DNA from 2 places in the Lichenibacterium dinghuense genome. Region 2 is predicted to be linked to the other one. Evidence: predicted binding sites of a transcription regulator. Region 2 holds the regulator's gene; the other holds the start of a gene.

Region 1 (8,692 bases), 780 kb from region 2:
GGGTTCGGGCTGATGTCGTCGCGGCCGATCAGGATGCGGCTCGGCACGCCGGGATGGGCGGCGATCAGGCGCCGGACCAGGGGCAGCACCGGGTCGTCCGGCTCCTCGCAGCAGAACAGCAGCTCGTAGTTCGGGTAGTCGAGCAGGAACGAGGAGCGGAGCGTCTCCTCCTCGAAGTTGTCCATGCCGCGCACCGGGCGCATCAGGCTGACGGGCGGCGCCGGGTCGGGCACCGGGAAGGGGGCGGGGATCTCGCGGCATCGGACGGCCGCAACGCCGGTGCTGAAGAGCTGCGCGCCCGTCATCAGGACGGAGAAGCCCGCCGCACATTCGGCTACCGTCATGATCGACCTTTCTTTCTTCTCGTCTCAGCGGCCCCGCTCGGCCGCGGGCTGCGACCGCAGCTCCGTCATCTCTCCCTTGTGCCTGCCCGAATCAGGGCAACGAGTCCAGGCTGTGGCCATGAAAGGGCGCGGCTTCGGCAGGCCGCCGCCGCTTCCGGCCCCGAAACTGCGACGAAACGTCGGGCCACGATGGCGGCGCGGCGGCGGAACCGCGGCGATCGCCTGTTCACCGAACGTGCAGGCTCTCCGGTATAGTCAGGCCCGCCCCGGCGGCGCGCCCGCCGCTCCGGCCCACCAGATCCGAGGAAGCTGAGCCCATGAGCAAGACCATCAAGCTCGCCGCCGCCGCGGCCGCCCTGTTCGCGGCCCTGCCGCTGTCCGCCGAAGCCATGCCGATCGCCCCCGCGGCCTCCGCCGCCGCCGGCGTGACGCTGGTGGCCGGCGGCTGCGGCCCGGGCTTCCACCGCGGCCCCTTCCTCGGTTGCCGCCCGAACCGCCCCTTCGTGCGCCCCTTCGCGCCGATCGTCCGCCGCCCGGTGGTGTGCCGCACGGTGCTCCTGCCGCTCCCCCACCGCGTCTGCCGCTGAGCGGATGCGGCGGCCCCGGCGGGCGCTTTCGCCGGGGTCGTCAAGCTTTCGTTAACCCTGTCGGGTGGCGGCCCGCCCGCCGTCCACGGGGCCGTTGATTTAGAACAAAACAAGAACGAAGCTGCCTCCGCCGATCCCGGCAGGAGACACGATCCATGTTGCGACGCTTGGCCGCCGACGCGATCGAACTCGCGTTCCTCGCCGCCTTCCTGTGCTTCGTCGCCCTGCTGGCGCGCTGGTGAGCGCGGGGGAGCGTCAACCTATCCGGTCCATAGGCGAGGGGACCGACTCGACTCGCGGCCTTCGCGGAGTCACGACGTCGGCCCGACGCTGAGGAGCCGAGACCATGACGACGACCGAAGGGCCCGGCTTCGTCCACCTGCACGTCCACACCTCGTTCTCGCTGCGGGAAGGCGCGCTGACAATCGCCAAGCTGACCAAGCTGGCCGCGGCGGACGCCATGCCGGCGCTCGCCATCACCGACACCAACAACCTGTTCGGCGCGCTGGAATTCTCCGAGAAGATGTCGAAGGAGGGCGTGCAGCCCATCACCGGCATCCAGCTCACAGTGGACTTCGGCGACGGCGCGCTGTTCGGCCGCGACCTCCATCGGCAGGCGCGCGGCTCGGTGGTGGTCCTGGCCTGCACGGAGGCGGGCTACACCAACATCATGCGCCTCGCCTCCGAGGCCTTCACCCGTCCCGAGCCCGGCGACGAGCCCCACATCGCCTTCGACCGGCTGGTGGGCGGCACCGAGGGGTTGATCCTGCTGACGGGCGGCCCCAACGGGGCGATCGACCGCGTGCTGGCCGCCAACAAGCCCGAGGCCGCGACCGCCCGGCTCGACCGGCTCGTGGCGGAGTTCGGCGCGGGCGACGTCTACGTCGAGCTGCAGCGCCACGGCCTGCCCGAGGAGCGCCGGCTCGAAGGCCAGCTCGTCGCCCTCGCCTACGACAAGGGGCTGCGGCTGGTGGCCACCAACGAGCCCTTCTTCGCCGCCGTGGCGGACCACGAGGCCCACGACGCGCTGATCTGCATCGCGGAAGGGCAGGTGCTCGGCACGCCGGACCGGCGCCAGCTCACCACCGAGCACCGCTTCCGCACGCGGGCCGAGATGGTCAAGCTCTTCGCCGACCTGCCGGAGGCGACCGCCAACACGGTCGAGATCGCGCGCCGCTGCTCCTACCGCCCGCGCACCCGCAAGCCCATCCTGCCGAACTACACGGACGAGGCCGGCAACGTGCTCGACGCCGAGACGGCCCTGCGCGAGCAGTCGATCGCGGGGCTGGAAGCGCGGCTCGCCGCCCACGGCCCGGCGCCGGGCTTCGGCGAGGAGGACTACCGGACGCGGCTCGCCTTCGAGCTCGACATCATCGCCCGCATGAAGTTCCCGGGCTACTTCCTGATCGTGTCGGACTTCATCAAATGGGCCAAGGCCCACGACATCCCGGTCGGCCCCGGCCGCGGCTCGGGCGCGGGCTCGCTCGTCGCCTACGCGCTGACGATCACCGACATCGACCCGATGCGCTTCGCGCTGCTGTTCGAGCGGTTCCTGAACCCCGAGCGCATCTCGATGCCGGACTTCGACGTCGACTTCTGCCAGACGCGGCGCGAGGAGGTGATCCAGTACGTGCGCCACCGCTACGGGCTCGACCGGGTGGCGCAGATCGTCACCTTCGGCTCGTTCCTGGCGCGCGGCGTGCTGCGCAACGTCGGCCGCGTGCTGGAGATGCCGCTCGGGCAGGTCGACAAGCTCGCCAAGCTCGTGCCGCAGAATCCCGCCAACCCCGTGACGCTGGAGCAGGCGATCGAGGGCGAGCCGCGCCTGCAGGAGGCCGCTCAGGAGGACGAGAAGGTCGAGAAGCTGCTCGGCATCTCGCGCAAGCTGGAGGGGCTCTACTCCAACGCCTCGACCCACGCGGCCGGCATCGTCATCGGGGACCGGCCGCTGCACGAACTCGTGCCGCTCTACAAGGACCCCAAGTCCGACATGCCGGCCACCCAGTTCAACATGAAGTGGGTGGAGCCGGCCGGCCTCGTGAAGTTCGACTTCCTGGGCCTCAAAACGCTGACCGTGATCGACACCTGCCTGAAGCTGATCGCGCAGCGCGGCATCGCGGTCGACATCTCGTCGATCCCGCTCGACGACGGCCCGTCGTACCAGATGCTCGGGCGCGGCGAGACCGTGGGGGTGTTCCAGGTGGAGTCGGTCGGCATGCGCAAGGCCCTGGCCGAGATGCGCGCCGACCGGCTGGAGGACATCATCGCCCTCGTGGCGCTCTACCGCCCCGGCCCCATGGCCAACATCCCGGTCTACTGCGCCCGCAAGCTCGGCGAGGAGCAGCCCGAATACCCGCACCCCAAGCTGGAGCCGGTGTTGCGCGAAACCTTCGGCGTCATCATCTACCAGGAGCAAGTGATGCAGGCCGCGCAGACCCTGTCGGGCTACTCGCTCGGCGAGGCTGACATGCTGCGCCGCGCCATGGGCAAGAAGATCAAGGCGGAGATGGACGCCCAGCGCGACCGCTTCGTCGAGGGCGCGGTCAAGAACGACATCCCGCGCGCCAAGGCGGACGAGATCTTCGACCTGCTCGCCAAGTTTGCCGACTACGGCTTCAACAAGAGCCACGCCGCCGCTTACGCGCTGATCTCCTACCAGACCGCCTACCTCAAGGCGAACTACCCGGTCGAGTTCCTCGCCGCCTCGATGACGCTCGACAAGGCCAACACCGACAAGCTCTCCGAATTCAGGCAGGAGGCGCAGCGGCTGAAGATCACGGTGGAGCCGCCCTCCGTGAACCTGTCGGGCGTCGACTTCGAGGTGAACGCCGAAAAGCGCACCATCCGCTACGCGCTGTCCGCCGTGAAGGGCGCCGGCGAGGGGCAGGTCGCCGCCATCGTGCGGGCGCGGGGGGCGAAGCCCTTCGCCTCGCTCGGCGACTTCGCGGCGCGCATCAACCCGCGCGAGGTCAACAAGAAGGTGCTGGAGAGCCTCGCCGCCGCCGGCGCCTTCGACGAGCTCGAGGCCGACCGCGCCGTGGTGTTCGGCGGCATCGAGTCCATGCTGGCCGAGGCCAACCGCCTCCACGGCGAGCGGCAGGCCGGCCAGAGCGCGCTGTTCGGCGGCGGCGACGAGGCCGCGAGCCTCAGGCTCGACCGCTCCCGGTCGTGGCCGGCCGCGCAGCGCCTCAAGCGCGAGTTCGACGCGATCGGCTTTTTCCTGTCCGGCCACCCGCTCGACGACTACGGCCGCGTGCTCGACCGGCTTAAGGTCGAGCGGTGGGCGAGCTTCGCCCGCGACGTCAAGGCCGGCAAGAGCGGCGCGCGGCTCGCCGCCACCGTGCTCGACCGGCAGGAGCGCCGCACCAAGTCCGGCAACAAGATCGGCATCGTCAACCTGTCGGACCCGACGGGGCAGTACGAGGCGATCATGTTCCAGGAGACGCTGAACACCCACCGCGACCTGTTCGAGAAGGGCAACGCCGTGCTGCTCGACGTCCAGGCCTCGGCCGAGGGCGACGAGGTGCGGGTCCGCATCGTCAAGGCGGAGGGACTGGAGCAGGCCGCCTGCCGGATCGGCAAGGGGCTGCGCATCCACCTGCGCGACGCGGGGCCCATCCCGGGCATCGTCGGCGCGCTCGGGCGGCGCGGCGACGGAGAGGTGTCGTTCCTGGTGCCGTCGGACGGCGGCAAGCGCGAGGTGGAGGTGCGCCTGCGCGAGCGCTACGCCGTGTCGCCCGAAGTCGCCAACGCGCTGCGCGTGCTGGCGGGGGTGACGCAGGTGGAGAACCTGTGATCGGCTGTCGCCTCAGCCGCTCATCACCCCGCTGCCAACGCGCAGGAAGCGGTCCTGCACCCAGCCGCGCGTGCCGCGGACGGTGACGTGGCACCAGCCGCCGGCGGCCAGCTTGCGGCAGCCCGTTGTGCGGATGTGAGAGGCGCCGGCCCGAAGATACGCGACCCGCGCGCTGGCGGCGTCCGGCTGCCGATAGACCCAGGCCACGTGGCCGGGTCGCACCCCCTGAACCGAGCGGAACTCGGCCGCACCGGCCGGGCCGGCCACGGCCGCCAGCAGGGCCGCGAGGGCGAGGGTACGGGACAGGGCGGGTGACGATCGGAGCATGGTGGGTCTCGGGTCGGGGCCGCCCGCCGACGCGGCGCGCGGTCCTCCCCAACGTCGCCCGGGGGCGCTAGTTTCGCCGCGGGCGCGCCGCGCCGCGGCCGGATCGGACGACGAGTATGACATCATCCCTCGACGAGGACGGGCTGATCGCCCGCTTCTTCGCGCCCATCGCCGGGCCGGGCGGGCTGGGCCTCAAGGACGACGCCGCCCTGATCGCGCCGCCGCCGGGCCACGAGGTCGTGGTCACGGTCGATGCGATCGTGGCCGGCGGCCACTTCTTTCCAGACGACCCGCCGGGCAGCATCGCCCGCAAGGCGCTCGCGGTGAATCTGTCGGACCTCGCCGCCAAGGGCGCCGACCCGCTCGGCTTCACCCTGGCGCTGGCGCTGCCCGACGGCTGGACGGCGGATTGGCTCGAAGGGTTCGCGCGGGGCCTCGGCGCGGAGGCGGCGGCGCACGGCTGTCCGCTGCTCGGCGGCGACACCGTCAAAGCGGGCGGACCGCTGACGCTGTCCATCACGGCCTTCGGCGCGGTGCCGGCCGGCCGCATGGTGCCCCGCACCGGCGCGCGGCCCGGCGACCGGCTCTACGTGTCGGGGACCGTGGGCGACGCCGCGCTCGGGCTCCGGCTGCGGCTCGACGCCGGCCCGCCGCCCCCGTGGTGCGAGCACCTCCTCGACCGCTACCTCCACCCGCGCCCGCGCCTCGCCCTCCGCCATGCCCTGAGGGCGCACGCGTCGGGCGCCATGGACGTTTCGGACGGTTTCGTCGGCGACCTCGTCAAGATGATGCGGGCCTCGGGCGCCGGCGCCACGGTCGAGCTCGCATCGGTGCCTCTGTCGGAGGCGGCGCGCCGCGCCGTGGACTCAGACCCCTCGGCCTTCGACGTCGCCGTGACGGGCGGCGACGATTACGAGATCCTGGCGAGCGTGCCCGAGGATGCCGCGCGCGCCTTCGAGGCCGCCGCGGCGTCGGCCGGGGTGGCGGTCACGGCCGTCGGCCGGGTCCATGCCGGAGACGAGGCCTCGTTCCGCGGCCGCGACGGCGCGCCGCGCAGCTTCGCGCGCGCCTCGTTCAGCCACTTCTGAGCGCGGATCAGGGGAAGCCGGTGCCCGCCCCGAGGCCGCGCCCGACCGAGACGCCGAAGGACACGGAGGTGTTGGGCGTCAGCGCGTAGGCGACGCCGGCGCCGACCCGCGGCGCCGCGTAGAGGCTGCCGGACCCGTTCATCAGCTCGTTGATGCCGTCGTTGCCGGTGCCGGCGAGGCCGCCCCCCGTCACCGGCCGCGCGACGATCAGGCCGGCCGCGACGAAGGGCGTGAACCGGCCCATGGGGTAGGCGACCTGCGTGCTCACCTCGCCGAAGTCGAAGCCCCGCAGGCCGGCCCCGCCGTAGATGGACGGCGAGTAGCCCGTGGCGCCCTGCACGCCGACGATCAGCCCGTTCTGCAGCAGTCGCTCGTAGCCTCCGTAGACGTCGCCGCCGAAGCCGCCCTTGATGCCGCGCCCGCCGACGCCGAACACCTCCGTGCCGACATAGAGGCCGTGCCAGATCGACTCCGGGTCGGCCAGCGGCGCCGCGACGCCGGCCCCGGCCGTGCCGGCGGGCAGGAGCGCGGACGGCGGCGGGACGGCGACGAAGGTCGGCAGGGGGGCGTCGGCGGCCAGAGCGACTTGCGGAAGGGCCACGGCGGCGCCGAGCGCGGCGAGCAGGGACAGGTGACGCATCGATCGCGGGACTCCGGCACGGCGGACAGGTTTGCCCGCATCGCCGGTGCGGCGCAAGCGCGGGCGCCCAGCGGCGCTTGCCGCGAAGCCGTCCGGCGGCGACACTCCGCGGCGTCAAAACCGCGCCCGGAGATGTTTTCCATGCGATTCGCCGCGTCCGCGTTCCTCCTCGGCCTGTGCTGCGCCGGCCTGCCGGATGTCGCGCGGGCGGCGGAGCCCGACACCTACATCTTCGACGTCCTGGCGCTGCAGCCCTACAAGGGCAACTTCGCCCGCCTCGTGAAGGACCGGGCGGTGCCGGACTGGGTGAAGGCGATCGCGGTGCAGGGCGCCGGCACCGCCGGACCGAGCCGAACCGTGGACGTCGGCGGCACGCCCTACCGCCTCGACCGCGTGTGCAGGGTCGACGCCTGCGCGGGCAACACGCTCGACGTGCTGTGGGCGCCGCGCGGCGCCAGGGTATGGGCCGCGCTGGTCGAGGGCGGCAAGCCGGTCGTGATGCTCGGCCATCCGAAGGACCCCCAGGCCAGGGCGTTGGCCGAAGCGGCGTCCGGCGCGCTGCCGCCCGCCGCCCGGCCCGCACCCGCTGCGCCGACCGCGGCGACGGCGTCCGCCGTCCCCGTCGCGGCGCCCCCGTCGCCGCAGCCCGCCCCGGCGGCGGAGCCCGATCCCTACATCTTCGACGTCCTGCCGCTGCAGCCCTACAAGGGCAATTTCGCGCGCCTCGTGAAGGCGCCGAGCCTGCCCGGATGGGTGCACGCCATCGCGACGCAGGGCGCGGGCGCGGCCGGGCCGGCGAAGACCGTCGCGGTCGCGGGCGCGGCCTACCGGCTCGACCGCGTGTGCAAGGTCGGTGCGGCCTGCGCGACCGACCGGCTCGACGTGCTGTGGGCGCCGCGGGGCGGACGGGTCTGGGGTGCGCTGGTCGAGGATGGCCGGCCGCCCGTCATGCTGGGCGATCCGAAGGGGCCGCAGGCCGAGGCGCTGGCGGCGACGAGCGCCGAGGTGCCCGCAGCGAAGTAGCGGGGACAGCCCAGCCGCAGGGATCATCCCCCGCCGCACCCGCCGCATCCCCCGCCGCCGCACCCGCTCCCGCCGCCACAGCCCCCGCCGTCCTCGGCCTTCATCAGGCCCGCATAGGCTTCGAAGGCCGTGCCAGCGAGGGCTGATGGGCCCGCCACGGCGAAGGCGGCGATCACCTCCTGCGGCCGCGGTGCGCGGAGGGCGCGGGCGTGCTCAGTCTGATAGCCGTCCACCAGGGCACGCCCCGCGCGGGACACGTGCGATCGCGCTTTCGAGAGGGCGGCGGCCGCGAGGACGGTGGCCAGGACGAGGAAGAAGAGGATCCCCACGGGCTTCCCGCGCTCGACGCCGACCACCAGCCTGGCGAGCCCGAGCAGGATGACGGGGCTCACCATGGCCGCCGTCGCGAGGCGGATCGACCGCCGGCACGCCTGCGGCAGGATGAGACCGTCCTCGGCGAGCGCGTGCCGGAGGCCGGCGACCTCTTCGGACTTCCCGGCCAGGAGCCAAGCCCTCTTCACGTCCTGGTCGCCGATCGTGAGAACGTCCGATCGCGTCGAAAAGGGCCCGAACCGCGTCGCCCTGCTCGTCGCTGCGACGCGACCCGCGGCGATATCCTCCAGGACGAGGACGTCGGCCGCCCGCTGCGCCCCACCCGCGAGCAGGCCCAACTCCGCAGGTGTGACGCGAGATCGACCGCTCGGCCGCTCATCGCCTGTCTGGAGCCGCGATGACACTGCGAAGGCGGCGGCGAGGGACGTGCAAGCCAGGACGACGTAGAGGCCCAGGAAAGGGCCGGCCGTCAGGTCGAGCACGCCCAGCGAGGCGGCCGAGGCGGACCGGACCGACACGAGCGCGAGGAGGACGCCGGGGACGACGGAGCGCGC
Region 2 (8,692 bases):
CATGCCGCGTCCCCGTTCAGCGATCACTTCGCCGCGGAGGCGGTCCTGGCCGGGGGAGGCCCGTTCACCGCGCTGCGCCACGGCTTCTACGCCGAGAGCGCCCTGCACCTGATCGGCCGCGGCTTCGACCTCGGGGAGATCCGGGCACCTGAGGATGGCCCCGTGAGCTGGACGGCGCGCGCGGACCTGGCTGAGGCGGATGCCGCGATCCTGGCCGGCGAGGGCCGCTTCGACGGCGTGACGCCCCCGCTGATCGCGCCGGAGGCCTTCACCATGGCGGATCTCGCCGCCATCGCGTCCGAGATCACCGGGCGCGAGGTCAGGCGCGTGGTGGAGACGGACGACGCGTGGCGGGAGGGAGCGGTCGCCCGCGGCGTGCCCGCGCCCATGGCGGACGCGTTGCTCGCCATGTACCGCGCCGCCCGCCGCGGCGACTTCGCCGCGACCGACCCGGCGCTGGGGCGGCTCCTCGAGCGCCGGCCCCGAACCATGCGCGACGTGCTGGCCGGCCTGCTGGGACCCGCGAAATCCTGATGCCGGCCCGCCGATCCGGGCAGGGGGCCGCTCAATCCTCCGGCTTCTCGCCGTCCTGCCATTCCAGCGCGATCACCCTGCCGGCCTCGACCGTGAGGGCGAGGCGCCCGTTCTTGAGGTCGAGCGCCTTGGCGCCGAACATGGCGCGGCGCCAGCCTTCGAGCGCCGGTACGTCGGCCTCGTCGTTGCCCGCGATGGCTTCGAGGTCCTCGACGTTGGCGATGAGCTTGGCCGCGACCCCGTGCGCCTCGGCGACCTGCCGCAGCAGCACCTTCAGCAGCTCCACCGTGGCGCCGCTGCCGCCCCCTCCGCCGCCCCCGTTGCCGCGCCGGTCGCGGTCGAGCCGGGGCAGGGCCTTCGGGTCGCGGGCGAGGCCGCGCTCGACGGCCGCGATCATGTCCGGCCCGAGGCGGGACTTGTCCATGCCGCGCGGGACGGCGCGCAGGTCGGCGAGCGCGTCGACCGAGCGGGGCGCCGCCGTCGCGACCTCGATCATGGCGTCGTCCTTGAGGATGCGCGAGCGCGGCACGTCGCGGGCCTGCGCCTCGCTCTCGCGCCACGCGGCGAGGTCCATCATCACCGCGAGGTCGCGCGGCTTCCGGAGCTTGGAGCGGAACCGCTCCCAGGCCTGGTCCGGATGCTGCTCGTAGGTGGCGGGCGACAGCAGCGTCCGCATCTCGTCGGCGAGCCAGCCGGTGCGCTTGGAGGCTTCGAGCTTCTTCACCAGGGTGCGGTAGATGTCGCGCAGGTGCGTGACGTCGGCCAGCGCGTAGGTGACCTGCGCGGAGGTCAGCGGGCGGCGCGCCCAGTCGGTGAAGCGGGACGACTTGTCGATCGTCACCCGGCACAGCGTCTGGCAGAGTTCGGAATAGGACACCTGGTCGCCGAAGCCGCACACCATGGCGGCCACCTGCGTGTCGAACAGCGGCTCGGGCAGGCGGCCGGACATCTTCCACACGATCTCCAGGTCCTGCCGGGCGGCGTGGAACACCTTGACGACGTTGCGGTCGGCCATGAGGTCGAGGAAGGGGATCAGGTCGATGTCGGGCGCCAGCGCGTCCACCGCCACGGCCTCCTCGTCGGAGGCGAGCTGCAGCACGCAGAGCTTCGGCCAGAAGGTCGTCTCGCGCAGGAACTCCGTGTCCACGGTCACGAAGGGGTGGCGCGCCAAGCGGCGGCAGACGGCGGCGAGCTCTTCTGTGGTGGTGATCAGCGTCATCCGGCTCCCATAGAGCAAGCGCGCGCGCGTTGCGAGCGCCTGGCCGGGGATGAGTCAACGATCTGCCGCAATCGTCGCAACGAAAGAGCGCGCGCCCGGCCCTTTGACAAGCCTGTCGCTTTTCAAGACAAAGCCGGCACGTCCGCGGAGCCCCGCGCGCCCCGGTCTTCCGAGCTTCGAGAGTCAGCCATCATGCACCGCTACCGCACCCACACCTGCGGCGCCCTCAGCGAAGCCGAGATCGGTGCCGACGTGCGGCTGGCGGGCTGGTGCAACCGCATCCGCGACCACGGCGGCGTGCTGTTCATCGACCTGCGCGACCATTACGGCACCACGCAGGTGGTGATCGACCCCGACTCGCCGGCCTTCGCGCAGGCAGAGAAGCTGCGTTCCGAGTGGGTCGTGCGCGTCGACGGCCCCGTGCGCCGCCGCCCGGCCGGCACCGAGAACGCCGACATGGCCACGGGCCACGTCGAGCTCTACGCCGCCGAGATCGAGGTGCTGGGCCCCGCCGCCGAGCTGCCGCTGCCGGTCGCGGGCGAGCAGGACTACCCGGAGGAGATCCGGCTCAAGTACCGCTTCCTCGACCTGCGCCGCGAGCGGCTGCACAACAACATCATCCTGCGCTCGCGCGTCATCGACAGCCTGCGCACCCGCATGAAGGGGCAGGGCTTCACCGAGTTCCAGACGCCGATCCTGACCGCCTCCTCGCCCGAGGGCGCGCGCGACTACCTCGTGCCGAGCCGCGTGCACCCCGGCAAGTTCTACGCGCTGCCGCAGGCGCCGCAGCAGTTTAAGCAGCTCATCATGGTGGCGGGCTTCGACCGCTACTTCCAGATCGCGCCCTGCTTCCGCGACGAGGACGCCCGCGCGGACCGCTCGCCCGGCGAGTTCTACCAGCTCGACATCGAGATGAGCTTCGTGACGCAGGACGACGTGTTCGACACGGTGGAGCCCGTGCTGCGCGGCATCTTCGAGGAGTTCGGCCGCGGCCGGCCCGTCACGCAGAAGTTCACGCGCATCCCCTATGCCGAGTCGATGCTGCTCTACGGCAACGACAAGCCGGACCTGCGCAACCCGCTGCGCATCGCCGACGTGAGCCGCGAGTTCGCCGACGAGAGCGTGACCTTCAAGGCCTTCAAGGGCGTGATCGACAAGGGCGGCGTGGTGCGCGCGATCCCGGCGCCGGGCGCCGGGGCGCAGCCGCGGAGCTTCTTCGACAAGCTGAACGACTGGGCGCGCGGCGAGGGATCGGCCGGCCTCGGCTACGTGGTGCTCGACGCCGACGAGGCGGGCGCCGTGGTGGGCAAGGGGCCGATCGCCAAGTTCATCCCCGCCGACGTGCTGGCGCGCATCTGCTCGGCCGCCAAGGTGGGGCCCGGCGACGCCGTGTTCTTCGCCGCCGACGTGGAAGCCAAGGCGGCCCGCCTCGCCGGCCTCGCCCGCACCCGCATCGGGCGCGAGCTGAAGCTCGTCGACGAGGACCGCTTCGAGCTCTGCTGGATCGTCGACTTCCCGATGTACGAGTGGAACGAGGAGGAGAAGAAGGTCGACTTCTCCCACAACCCCTTCTCGATGCCGCAGGGCGGCCTCGACGCGCTGGAGGGGCAGGACCCGCTCACCATCAAGGCCTACCAGTACGACATCGTGTGCAACGGCATCGAGCTGTCGTCCGGCGCCATCCGCAACCACCGCCCCGACGTGATGCGCAAGGCCTTCGCCATCGCGGGCTACGACGAGGCGGTGCTGGAGGAGCGGTTCGGCGGCATGTACCGCGCCTTCCAGTACGGCGCGCCGCCCCACGGCGGCATCGCGCCGGGCGTCGACCGCATCGTCATGCTGCTGGCCGACGAGGAGAACCTGCGCGAGATCGTGCTGTTCCCGATGAACCAGCGCTGCGAGGACCTGTTGATGGGGGCGCCCGCGCCCGCGACCCCGAAGCAACTGCGCGAGCTCCACATCCGCTCGACCGCGGCGCCGGCCGCCCCGGCGCCGAAGCCGGCCGCGGAGCCCGACGGCGTGGTGTCGCCGCACGGGGCCTGAGGCGGCGGGACAGGGCAGGGGCCGTGCAGACCGTCGTCTGCATCCGCTGGGGGAGCGAGTACGGGGCCGACTACGTCAACCGGCTCCACCGCGCCGTGATGCGCAACGTGGCGCGGCCGACGCGCTTCGTCGCCTTCACGGACCCGATCGATGGGCTCGACCCCGCGATCGAGGCGAAGCCGATCCCCTCGATCCACCTGCCGCAGGGTCTGAAGCCCGGTCCGTGGCGCAAGCTTGCGCTCTGGGCCGCCGATCTCGGGGGGCTCAGCGGCGACCTCCTGTTCCTCGACCTCGACATCCTGGTGACGGGGTCGCTCGACGCGCTGTTCGACCACGAGCCGGGCAAGCTCGTGCTGGTGCGCAACCCCACGCAGGGGCGGCGCGAGGGCATCGGCAACTCGTCGGTGATGCGGTTCCGCGCCGGCTCGGCGGCGCATCTCGTGTCGGACTTCGAGAACGACGCGGTGGCGATGTCGCATCGCTTCGACAACGAGCAGATCTACGTCACCAAGGCGTCGCGCCTGGCCGTCGCCTTCTGGCCGGAGCCCTGGTGCCCGAGCTTCAAGCACAGGCTGCTGCCGCCCTGGCCGCTCTACCTGTTCCGGGCGCCGGCGCTGCCCGACGAGGCGCGCGTGGTGGTCTTCACGGGCCATCCCCGGCCCGACGAGGCCATGGCGGGGCGCTGGCCAGCCAAGTGGTATAAGAAGTTCTACCGATCGCTGCCGCCCGTGCCCTGGGTGGGGCAGCACTGGCGCTGACGGGCCGGTCCCGGCCCGTCGAGAGCGCGGTCAGTAGCGGCGGAACAGGCTCACCAGCACGCCCTGCACCTTGACACGCTCGGGCCCGAAGATGCGAGTCTCGTAGGCGGCGTTGGCGGGCTCCAGCGCCACCGAAGCTCCGCGGCGGCGCAGGCGCTTCAGCGTGGCTTCCTCGTCGTCGACCAGCGCCACCACGATGTCGCCTGTGTTGGCCGTGTCCTGGCGGCGGATCACCACCGTGTCGTTGTCGAGGATGCCGGCCTCGATCATCGAGTCGCCGCGCACTTCGAGCGCGAAATGCTCGCCCGAGGCCAGGAAGTCGGCCGACATCGAAATCGTGTGGCTCTGCGTCTGGATGGCCGAGATCGGCGTGCCGGCGGCGATCCGGCCCATCACGGGGATCTCGAAGGCGCCGGGGAGGTCGCGCGAAGGCTCGGCCCGCGGCTTCGGCGCGGGCTTGCCGCCCTTCAGCAGCGTGAGGCCCTTCGGCTTGGCGGCCTCGGCGGCGACCTGCTCGGGCAGGCGCAGCACCTCCAGCGCGCGGGCGCGGTTCGGCAGGCGACGGATGAAGCCGCGCTCCTCAAGGGCCATGATGAGGCGGTGAATGCCGGACTTGGACTTCAGGTCCAGCGCGTCCTTCATCTCGTCGAAGGAGGGCGGCACGCCGGTCTTCTGCAGTCGGGCATGGATGAAGCGGAGCAGTTCACTCTGCTTTTCGGTCAGCATGGGCGGACTCTCCCAGCGCACGCTCGATCCGGAATGCCGATGCGGCTCCGCCTCGACGGGCGTCAAAACAAAACAAGAACGTGATATGTGTTCTTGATGCGTTCTGCAAGTGGGGCGTGTGAGGCGCGGCGCGCATCGGCCTGGGAGATCGTCGCCTGTCCACAGGGAGAGCGTCCGACCCGATCCGGCGATCGCTGATGCCCAATCGACTTGAGCCGACCAAGCGGCAGAGCGTTCGGAGTCGGAAAGAACTGTCGCGAGCTGATCTGGAGCGGGCGAAGGGATTCGAACCCTCGACCCCAACCTTGGCAAGGTTGTGCTCTACCACTGAGCTACACCCGCATCCATGTCGCTGCGGCGACGAGGGATGTATGCCGGATTCGATCCGGAATGACAAGGGGGGCGGAGCAGGTTTCTGCTCCGCCCCCCTCGTGACAATTTCGGAAGCGCCCCGCCTCAGGCGTCGGTGCCGGCCTTGATCCGCACCGGGCGCAGCAGGAACGAGGGGACGTGGTCGCCGAGGCCGATCACGACGTCGTCGTCCTCGTCCGAGCGATGGCGCCGGTCGAAGCCGCGGCCGGCCGGGCGCTCGTCGCGCGAGCGCGGGGCCGAGGCGGACTCGCTGCGGCGCGTCGAGGAACTGGGCGGGGGCGCCAGCGTCGGGCCGGCGTCGGCCGAAGCGCGCTCGGTGCGCTCGCGCGTCGGCTCCCGGCCGTCGCTCCGCCCGCGGTTCTCGCCGCGGCGGCCGCCGCGCGACTCGGAGGGCCGGCCCTCGCCGCGTCCGCCCGCGCGGCGCGAGCGCCGGTCGCGCGAGCCGCCCTCATCTTCGTCCTCGACGGCCGGCTCGGCGTCGGCCACCTGGTCGAGCGTCGCGCCCTGCCAGTCGATCTTCTTCTGGATCAGCTTCTCGATGTCGTCGATGTAGCGCTGGTCGGCCTTGGTGACGATCGAGACCGCGGTGCCGCTGCGGCCCGCGCGGCCCGTGCGGCCGATGCGGTGGACGTAGTCCTCGGCGTGGGTCGGGACGTCGAAGTTGTAGACGTGGCTGACCATCGGGATGTCGAGGCCGCGGGCCGCGACGTCGGAGCAGACCAGCAGCGACACCTTGTTGTTGCGGAAGGCGTCGAGCGACACCATGCGCGAGCGCTGGTCCATGTCGCCGTGGAGGCAGCCCACCGAGAAGCCGTGCTTCTCCAGCGACTTCGTCAGCAGCGCGACGTCGCGCTTGCGGTTGGAGAAGATGATCGCGTTGGTGAGGTCCTCGGCGCCGCGCAGCAGGCGGCGCAGGACCTCGCGCTTGGCGGGGCCGGGCGCCGAGGCCACGAGCGACTGCGTCACGCTCGCCGCCGTCGAGGACGGGCGGGCCACCTCGATGCGGGCGGGGTCGTGCAGGAACGCCTCGGTGAGGCGCGTGATCTCCGGCGGCATCGTGGCCGAGAAGAACAGCGTCTGCCGCGTGAACGGCACGAGCTTGCAGATCTTCTCGATGTCCGGGATGAAGCCCATGTCGAGCATGCGGTCCGCCTCGTCGATGACCAGGATCTCGATGCCGGTGAGCAGCAGCTTGCCGCGCTCGGCGAAGTCGAGGAGGCGTCCCGGCGTGGCGATCAGCACGTCCGCGCCGCGGGTGATCTTGGCCTCCTGGTCGGCGAAGGACACGCCGCCGATCAGCAGCGCCACGTTGATCTTGTGGTTGGCGCCGTAGCGGACGAAGGCTTCCTCGACCTGCGCGGCGAGCTCGCGCGTCGGCTCGAGGATCAGGGTGCGCGGCATGCGGGCGCGGGCGCGGCCGGTTTCCAGCCGGGAGATCATCGGCAGGGTGAAGGCGGCGGTCTTGCCGGTGCCGGTCTGGGCGATGCCGAGCACGTCGCGGCCCGCGAGCGCGACCGGGATGGCCTGTTCCTGGATCGGCGTCGGGGTCGTGTAGCCGGTGGCTTCGACCGCCTGCAGGACCTTGTCGCTGAGGCCGAGTTCGTTGAAATTCATCAGGTGTTGCGTCTACCGTCGACGGAGCACGGCCGCGTGACCCGCGTGTAGCCGTGAGGGGACAGGCACGATCGATCGTGCGCCGAGGAGCGACGCGGGACGCCCATTGATGACAGGGGACATAAGCGGAAACCGCGACAAGTCAACGACGCGCGGGATATTCCACGCGGAATGGTGAAGCGCCGTGCTTCAGCGGATGCGGATCACCAGGGCGCTGCCGGCCGGCACCGATCCGGTGGGGGTCATGTCCACGTTGGGGTCTGCGGCGGCGCGCTGGCTCGCCGCCGGCGCGGGGGCGCGATAGGCGACGAGCGAGATCCGGCCGGACTGCGACAGCCAGTCGAGCCCGTGGGCGCCGGCGAGGCTCGCCACGCAGACGGCGGCGGCGGCCAGCGCGAACCACTGGACCGCGGAGCCGCGCCGGTCACTCACGAAATCGGGCATCGTCGATCCAGCGTCGGGGGTGACGGCAGACTGACGATGCGGGGTTGCCAGGGGCTTAAGGATGAACGGGACGCGGCCGAAACGGTGAAGAGGCGGTGGAAACCGTTCACCCTCCGTCGACCATGGCTTTCGAGGCTCAAACGTCGACGAGGTCGGCCGCGCCGGACGCGCGCTCCTGGATGAAGGCGAAGCGCGCCTCCGGCTTGTTGCCCATCAGCCGCTCCACCGCGTCGCGCGTGCCGCTCTGGTCCTCCTCGAGCACCGTCACGCGCAGCAGCGTGCGCTTCGACGGGTCCATGGTGGTCTCCTTGAGGTCGCGCATGGGCATCTCGCCCAGGCCCTTGAAGCGGCTGATCTCGACCTTGCCCCGCCCCGTCATGGCGGTCTTCATCAGGAAGTCCTTGTGGGCGTCGTCGCGCGCGTAGACGGATCTCGTGTTCTGCGTCAGCCGGTAGAGCGGCGGCACGGCGATGAACAGGTGGCCGCCGTCGATCAGCCTGGGCATCTGCCGATAGAAGAAGGTGATCAGCAGCGAGGCGATGTGGGCGCCGTCGACGTCGGCGTCCGTCATGATGATGATCTTGTCGTAGCGGAGCTCGCCGTCCTTGTAGTGCGTGCCCGTCCCGCAGCCGAGCGCCAGCGCGAGGTCGGCGAGCTGCTGGTTGGCGGCGAGCTTGTCGCGCGTGGCGTTGGCGACGTTGAGGATCTTGCCGCGCAGCGGCAGCACCGCCTGGCTGGCGCGGTCCCGCGCCTGCTTGGCCGAGCCGCCCGCGCTGTCGCCCTCGACGATGAACAATTCCGAGCCCTGCGCGGCCGAGTTCGAGCAGTCGGCGAGCTTGCCGGGCAGGCGGAGCTTGCGCGTCGCGCTCTTGCGCGCCACGTCCTTGTCGGCCTTGCGGCGCAGGCGCTCGTCGGCGCGCTCGACGCTCCAGTCGAGGAGCTTCGCGGCCTGCGAGGGCGCGGCGGCGAGCCAGTGGTCGAA

Evidence for each region. Region 2 encodes LexA, which represses DNA repair genes until DNA is damaged. Its sites were predicted from a motif close to TGTTCNNNNTGTGTTCNG; they were not measured.
Region 1: dnaE (DNA polymerase III subunit alpha) is a predicted target of LexA. The motif match lies at 1,032-1,049, and genes of this name have one in related genera.

The regions. Positions count from the first base shown of each region.
Region 1 covers NZ_JAJLMN010000001.1:5,090,128-5,098,819, forward strand. The annotation lists gene L7N97_RS24440 (ceramide glucosyltransferase) at 1-344, opposite strand, end outside; gene L7N97_RS24445 (GCG_CRPN prefix-to-repeats domain-containing protein) at 662-931, shown strand; gene dnaE (DNA polymerase III subunit alpha) at 1,278-4,727, shown strand; gene L7N97_RS24455 (SH3 domain-containing protein) at 4,740-5,054, opposite strand; gene thiL (thiamine-phosphate kinase) at 5,171-6,142, shown strand; gene L7N97_RS24465 (hypothetical protein) at 6,150-6,782, opposite strand; gene L7N97_RS24470 (Ivy family c-type lysozyme inhibitor) at 6,924-7,805, shown strand; gene L7N97_RS24475 (TIGR04222 domain-containing membrane protein) at 7,829-8,692, opposite strand, start outside.
Region 2 covers NZ_JAJLMN010000001.1:4,305,229-4,313,920, forward strand. The annotation lists gene L7N97_RS20500 (NmrA family NAD(P)-binding protein) at 1-534, shown strand, start outside; gene rnd (ribonuclease D) at 566-1,753, opposite strand; gene aspS (aspartate--tRNA ligase) at 1,946-3,796, shown strand; gene L7N97_RS20515 (hypothetical protein) at 3,820-4,554, shown strand; gene lexA (transcriptional repressor LexA) at 4,585-5,280, opposite strand; tRNA gene L7N97_RS20525 (tRNA-Gly) at 5,548-5,622, opposite strand; gene L7N97_RS20530 (DEAD/DEAH box helicase) at 5,737-7,266, opposite strand; gene L7N97_RS20535 (hypothetical protein) at 7,456-7,710, opposite strand; gene parE (DNA topoisomerase IV subunit B) at 7,847-8,692, opposite strand, start outside.